DNA from 2 places in the Paenibacillus sp. FSL M7-1046 genome. Region 2 is predicted to be linked to the other one. Evidence: predicted binding sites of a transcription regulator. Region 2 holds the regulator's gene; the other holds the start of a gene.
What was found. The regulator LexA, encoded in region 2, represses DNA repair genes until DNA is damaged. The targets are predictions, from matches to a motif close to CGAACATATGTTCG.
Positions count from the first base shown of each region.

Region 1: NYE29_RS18455 (ImmA/IrrE family metallo-endopeptidase) is a predicted target of LexA. The motif match lies at 1,886-1,899, and genes of this name have one in related genera.

Region 1 is NZ_JBBOXB010000001.1:4,190,608-4,194,156, reverse strand. Features, by position in the region: gene NYE29_RS18480 (NucA/NucB deoxyribonuclease domain-containing protein) at 1-207, shown strand, start outside; gene NYE29_RS18475 (hypothetical protein) at 277-540, opposite strand; gene NYE29_RS18470 (hypothetical protein) at 530-742, opposite strand; gene NYE29_RS18465 (hypothetical protein) at 915-1,052, shown strand; gene NYE29_RS34615 (sporulation protein YjcZ) at 1,100-1,258, opposite strand; gene NYE29_RS18460 (YjfB family protein) at 1,630-1,806, shown strand; gene NYE29_RS18455 (ImmA/IrrE family metallo-endopeptidase) at 1,918-2,460, shown strand; gene NYE29_RS18450 (hypothetical protein) at 2,544-2,708, shown strand; gene NYE29_RS18445 (hypothetical protein) at 3,447-3,549, opposite strand, start outside.
Region 2 is NZ_JBBOXB010000001.1:5,657,124-5,660,672, forward strand. Features, by position in the region: gene NYE29_RS25200 (DMT family transporter) at 1-356, shown strand, start outside; gene NYE29_RS25205 (L,D-transpeptidase) at 773-1,111, opposite strand; gene lexA (transcriptional repressor LexA) at 1,287-1,913, opposite strand; gene NYE29_RS25215 (LysM peptidoglycan-binding domain-containing protein) at 2,096-2,620, shown strand; gene NYE29_RS25220 (DUF896 domain-containing protein) at 2,731-2,940, shown strand; gene NYE29_RS25225 (hypothetical protein) at 2,991-3,518, shown strand.

The sequences.
Region 1 (3,549 bases), 1.5 Mb from region 2:
GCGAACCGCAAGGAATCCTTAAAAGGGGTGCCGACCAAAAAAGGTTACGACCGTGATGAATGGCCGATGGCCATGTGTGACGAAGGCGGCGCCGGAGCCGACATTGAATACATAACGCCAAGCGATAACCGCGGGGCAGGAAGCTGGGTAGGCAATCAGCTGGAGGATTTTGCCGACGGAACAAAGGTAGAATTCATGTTCAAATAACAAAGAAACGGATGCCGTCCTCCCGGAGGGTATCCGTTTCTTTGTGTAAATAGCGTTACGCAGATTGCCTCAGTCCCTCCAGTGGCCGCTGATCGAAGTATGCGCTCCAGGCTCGGGAGTTTCCCAGGCCACCAAAATAACCGCCGATTCTATTGGCTGTGGCGGCTGCCATTGGATATGACCCTCCAGCACCAGCTCACGAAATCCGGAATAGATTCCCGCCGGTGTCCGCCCGCTGAGCCTTGCAAGCTCTGGCAGTGTTGGCATCCTCCGGAAATGGTTGCTGAAATGGTACATGATCCTCAGCAGCTTGCGCGCTGTATCATCCAGCATAACGGGCCTTTGCCTGTCGCCAGGCAAGGATGTTTGCTGTCCGGAATACCCTTGGACCGCCCGTGGTCAGACAAGTGGCCCGGAGCAGCCCGCCTTTAATCCCATGAACCTCAATTCTGCGCTGGGTGATGTTCCCCGACTTGTCCTCATATATGATCTCAATAACCTGCCCGATCAGCTTCTCCAATTCTTTTGCACTCATGTAAACCGCCTCCTTTAGAAAGCCCAGGAATATTTGTATGTATTATATGCGAACAAACGTTCTTTATGCAATCTTCCGTGAATTAGGCGTAATATAAAGTGGGATAATATTCCACGCGCGGAGAGCCAAGGTGTTCTATATTTGTTATCGGGGAAAAAGGCTTTACGGGCCCATGTCTGAGGAAGAAGCCTTCAAGGAATGGTTTGCACTTGCAGGCACGGTAAAAGAACTCTATATCATTGAAGTCGACGAAACCACGGGAAGAATCAAACGTCAGATTGGACCCACAGCCCGTAAAAAAAAGAAATAGCCCCATCTGGCATATGCCTGACGGGGCAGCATTCGATTGAGTCTGATTTAGAATATACAGGCTTTTGTAATAATTACCAGAAGAATAAAGAGAACCAGAATGGAGGTTGTCGATGTCCATGGACTTACTACCGGCACAACTACCGGAGGACCTTGGTTTACTCCACCGACGTTATTACCGCAACCGCAACCATAATCTACACCCATTATTTAAATTCCTCCTCGTGAATATTGAATACAGCACAGAATATGTCAAAGCCTGATCTACCGTATGGGCCAAACGGCAAAGAAATGTCATTCACCTAAAGTATCGGCCTGTCATTGTCGATATACAGTAAGTAAATTCAAAGCTGTGAAGCTTCAAAAAACTTAGCGTATGCTTTCGATGTGAGTTTTGTACGAAGAACTTTCAGGAAGCATTGCTCACAAAACTTAGCGAATGCTTCCGAAGCGAGTTTTTTTGCGATGCAGCATTCAAAGCAGAGGAGCTTCAAAAAACTTAGCGAATGCTTCCGAAGCGAGTTTTGTACGAAGAACTTTCAGGAAGCATTGCTCACAAAACTTTTAGGAGGTGCAACATGGACATTGCTGCATTATCAATGGCGATGAGTCAAGCGTCCCTACACCAGGCTGCAGGGCTGCAAGTCATGAATATTGCCACAAAAACGACTGAGATCCAAAGCCAGAATCTGGTCCAAATGCTCCAGCAGAGCCCACACCCCAACTTGGGAAAAACACTTGATATTGTAGTTTGATTGATTTATGCTTATATACATAAGAACATGAGTTCCGGTTATCCTTGAGCCCTTTGGGCTTTTCTTTTGGCCAATAATACGAACATACGATCCTATATCGAGGTGATTCCCATGCAATCCTACTATCAAATGACCGCCCTGGAGAAATGGACTGAAGATTTATATCAGCGGTTGAACGTGCAACAGCCGTCGCAAATCTCCATCGAGTACATATCGGAGCGGCTGAATATCTGGATTCATTATCTGGATGTAAGAAGCAAGAGCATTGAAGCCTCTGCAGGCATGTACAGCATGTTTATTGACAGCCGCCTTCCTCCCGGGCTGCAGCGTCTTGAGTTCCTCCATGAGCTCTGCCATTTGCTTCGCCATGCCGGTAACCACACGCTGATGCCCGAACAATTCACACAGGCACAGGAGGATGAATCCGAACGTTTTATCCTTTATGCGGCGATGCCTTACTCCATGATTTCCGCCAGAACATTACCTGAACTCCGTGAAGATGCCGTCCAATATATCGCTTCAACCTTTCAGGTCCCTGCTGAGCTGGCCATGCAGCGGATTGACCAGATTCAGAGACGAGTGTTCCAGGGGCAATTGATGGCTGTGATGGAAAGGAACGAAGACAGAAATTTAATCCACCGACATATTCGGTAAACGCTGCGGGGATAATAAGTCTATGCATAATGAAATGCAGAGACCTTATGTATAGGGTGAATTTACCCGTAAGGGGGAACGAAATGGACGCCATTCAAGTCATCCAGTTATTAATGACCCATCCGGATTACAGCGTGGATGCAGTTCATCCCGATATCCCGGATTTTGTTGGCATTGAGAGCATTGAGGTCGATCATGAAACCCAGACCTTCTCCATTCTGCTGCAAGAACCGAAGGAAGAAGATTAAGGGAACCCATGGACAAAAAAAGTGACCCCGCCGGCGTCCGGCAGGGTCCATATCTATTAATAAGGGGGGTATGTGTATACTATAAGCCCGTTAGCTTAAGCCCTAATGAAATCCCGCTGAAGATGAACTGAATCTTTTACTAGAGCGTGTCTTCAAACTGGAAGAGCTCTGGGGAAGCAGAGATTTGAAAGTAGGGCCCCTAAAAGCCTGCAGCGGGTTCGTGTACTCGAGGGACGGACTCAGGAGACGCTATGGAGAGTAAAACCCCTGTTTATTCTCTTTTGCGGACCCAGACGACATTATCTGCTCTGCATTCTATCAAGAAGCGGCCATCAGGGAGAAATAACTGCGCTGGAGTCCGTTTTCCTACTGTAACAGGCTAAAATCTCCAAATAAGTGCAACTCGGTCCATTCATGCTAGAGTCAGGAATAAACTTTCCGGACGCACACACGCCTTCGGAAGAAGTGCGAAGTCTCTGAAACACCGAAACGTAAGCCTCCACCGAAAAAACTACCTAGTGGCGAAATGCCTTTCTCCGCGTGTGATCAGAAAATGCTACTGTACCCATGATTCCTTAGGGCATACAGCAGCAGGTTTTGGCGGGTCAAGCGCTTTGAAGACACGCCCTAGTCCCTATGATAGTATCGTAGAAATCGCAGCATGTATTCTTGTTCATCCTGATAGCGCTTGTCTGACTTACACTGTGCGTTCATGAGAAGAACGAATGAACACGCTGGCTAGCCTGCACTCACAAACTGCATTACGCCTATTGCCGTCAGCAGGAAAAACACGATCAGAATCCCCCATATTACCCTGCGCAATATTTTTCCGGGGTCATTG
Region 2 (3,549 bases):
TATCCATTGCCAGCGAACTTGTAGGAACTTCGATGCTCAAAGCATCGCAAGGATTCACCAAAATAATCCCGGTAATCATAATGCTGATTAGTTTCATTTGCTCGTTCTTCTTTTTGTCGTTGTCACTGAAGACTATTCCATTAAATGCGGCCTATGCAATTTGGTCTGGAATCGGAGCGGTAGCTACAGTTCTGATCTCGGTACTGATCTGGAAAGAAAAAATAAATACAGGCAGCGTAATAGGAATAACCTTAATCGTCATTGGTGTGATTGTGCTGAATTTGCTGGGACCTGGACATGGTTCTTCTGAAGAAGCTGCCGAAACACAACAAACCAGCCTTTCCGATAGAGCCTAAGACGAAGCTGTTGAAATAAAGATCATATACAATTTGTTCCATACAACAGTATAATGACGAAATAACAGTACCCTGCCAGAACGGTGGGGTATTTTCATATTCAAAAATACAGGGGAGTGAGTAAAAGTTGTCTGTGCATCGGGAGAATTTCTTCATTAATGGAATTGGCGTATTTAGCGTATTGATGTGGCTCATATCGGCTGTAGCTTGTATTTACGCATTCGTACTGTTGGTTAAACTTGCCCGTAGAGGAATAGTAGCTTTGGATTTGTACATATATGCTAAAAACCGTGAAATACGCGACCGTTATGAATCAGCAGACAGGAAGGACCCATATTAAGCACAATGAAAAACACCCTCGATCATTTTTTTGTGATCGTTAGGGTGTTTTTGCTTTTTGTCTGACCACCATGCTGTTACTCCCTTATTGTAACCCGTGTTCCAATAGGTACGATTGCTGCAAGGGCCAGCACATCCTCATTGTACATGCGGATACAGCCATGGGAGACCATATGTCCGATGGAGGAAGGGTCATTCGTTCCATGAATGCCGTAATGTGGTTTGGATAGACCCATCCAGAATGCGCCGAAGGGTCCGCCAGGCTTAGGCTGTTTGTTAATGATAGTGTATTCTCCCGCCGGTGAAACGGTAAGCATGGTGCCAATACCGACAGGGAACCCTCGGGTAACGATGTTATTGTCAAGCAAATAAAGCATGCGCTGCGACAGATCAACAATAATCCGATAATTAGGCATAGGTTCAGCACTCCTTTGATATCAGAATATGTGCGGAGTGCTGTTGCTGTTCGAAGGAAATGTTATATGAGATAAATAGAACAAATGTTCGCAATGAGTAAAATGACCATATGAAAGGGGGAAAGGGCTGCTTCACTTGAAAAAGCGAAGCAGCCCTTAAATATGAACAAAAATATTAATGGATATCGCGGAAGAGACCGATAACTCGTCCCAAAATCGTAACGCGGTTAAGACGGAGGGGTTCATAAGCCGGATTCTCCGGCTGTAGACGAATGTGGTCACGTTCTTTGTAGAATGTCTTGACTGTAGCTTCGTCTTCTTCAGTCATGGCAACGACGATATCGCCATTGTCAGCAGTCTGCTGCTGGCGGACGATTACGTAGTCACCATTCATAATACCTGCTTCCACCATGCTGTCACCGAGAACGGAGAGCATAAATACCTTGTTGTCCCCCACATAGTGGGAAGGTAGTGGGAAGTAATCTTCGATATTCTCCGTTGCGGTAATCGGCACCCCGGCGGTGACCTTACCTACGACAGGAATACGGGTAACCGTCTGTACGAATTGATGTACATTCTCGGAATCTTCCTGGCCGAGCAGCTCAATTGCACGCGGTTTCGTAGGGTCGCGGCGGATAAGGCCTTTCTTCTCAAGCCGGTCCAGATGGCCGTGCACTGTGGAGCTTGAGGCCAAGCCTACAGCTTCACCGATTTCCCGGACGGACGGAGGATAACCCTTGCTACGGACTTCGTTACGTATAAATTCCAGGATCGCCAGTTGACGACTCGAAATCTTTGACATCGGAATCAACCCCATATAGTATGTTTGGGAAAATTATAACATAGAACTTCCGTTCGTACAAACATAAGTTCTAACAATCTGAGATTAATAGTGGAAATAGTAGCTTTTTACCATATTAGTATCCAATAACGGCTTGAAAATGGCGGGACAAGACAAAGCCGGTGCTGGAAACTGGCACATTTATGGATAAGGAAAAAAAGCGAACAATTGTTCTAAAAAATCTATTGATCAAAACACATGTTCGTGTTATATTATTTTCGAAAGTAAGAACAAGTGTTTGGAGGACGATGACAATGTTAAAATACAGTACATACCGCAGCATCTACGAAGAGGCCGGTGAAGTTAATTCAACTAGAGGACAATCTGCTTCTAATCATATGAATGAAATGAAACAATCCGCCGCCGCTTTATTTGCAGCGATCTTAGGATTATGCCGTAAAGAATATCTCGTGAAGCTTGTGCTGGTCTTTATGCTTGTTGTATCTGGATTTACAGTTGTTGGTAATGTTTTTGCGAGTTCAGCATCATTAGTGAAGCAGGAAAAGCGGGTAGTAGTTGAACGCGGAGACACGCTCTGGAGTATCGCCCTTAAGAACAAACCAGCGGGTATGAAGACGGTCGTATATATAGAAGGAATTAAAAAAACAAGCGGTTTGAAGAACGGGAACATTCAGGCCGGAGATATACTGACATTGCCTGTGTATTAACTTCATCATAAGCAGTATAGACTGACGTAAAGAGCTTTCAGGGGGTAGACCTTGACAAGCTCTTTTTCTCATGGCAAAGTTAGAATGAATTTATAGGGGAGGGGAAAGCATTGAATATTGACGAATTGGTCGCACGCATCAATGAACTGGCACGCAAACAGAAGAATGGCGGCCTGAGTGAAGAGGAATTGGCTGAACGGGCCAAGCTCCGCGAAATTTATCTGGGCAACATCCGCAGCAACTTCCGGGCCCAGCTCGACACTATTGAAATCGTGGATAATGATGAGCATGAACAAGGCAACAAGGGACTCAAACATTAGTCCAGTGTGTCTTTTTCATAGATATTACAGGATGACTAGGGGGAACTAACATGGCCCGTTCTTGGGAAAGAATGGTTCAACGCAACACACAGCAGGTCAACAAGCAAAGAAAGAAGCAGGGCAAGGATTCCATTTATGCTTCTTCGTCAAAATCAGCTGCGAAAAATAGTGATATCTTTAAGGGCCGCAACATTGCATTTCCTGTTGTTCTAATGCTGCTTGGAATTATGTTCTGGGTGGTAGGCTCGATCGACGAGGCCAGAGGCAGCGGCATCCTTGCCAATTGGCTGGGCGTCGTTCTTTACTTTGCGCTGGCGGCACTTCTATTCTTCCGGCGTCCGTATCTGAAGGTTGAGCGCAACAGAGTGTCTACGATTAAGTATAACCGCGAACGCTGGCTGCAAGCTGGAGATATTGAGAAGATCACTTTGTCCCGTGGAGTGGTCGTGCTTAAATATAAGGGCAAGCGCAAACAGTGGATTTTCTCCAAGCTGATTAACCGCTATAACACTGAGGCCATGGGTGTACGCCTGGAGGAGTTCGGCAAAGCCAATAACATCGAAGTAGTACACGAGTAGGAAGATATAACAGCGTAGGGAGAGGGAGAAA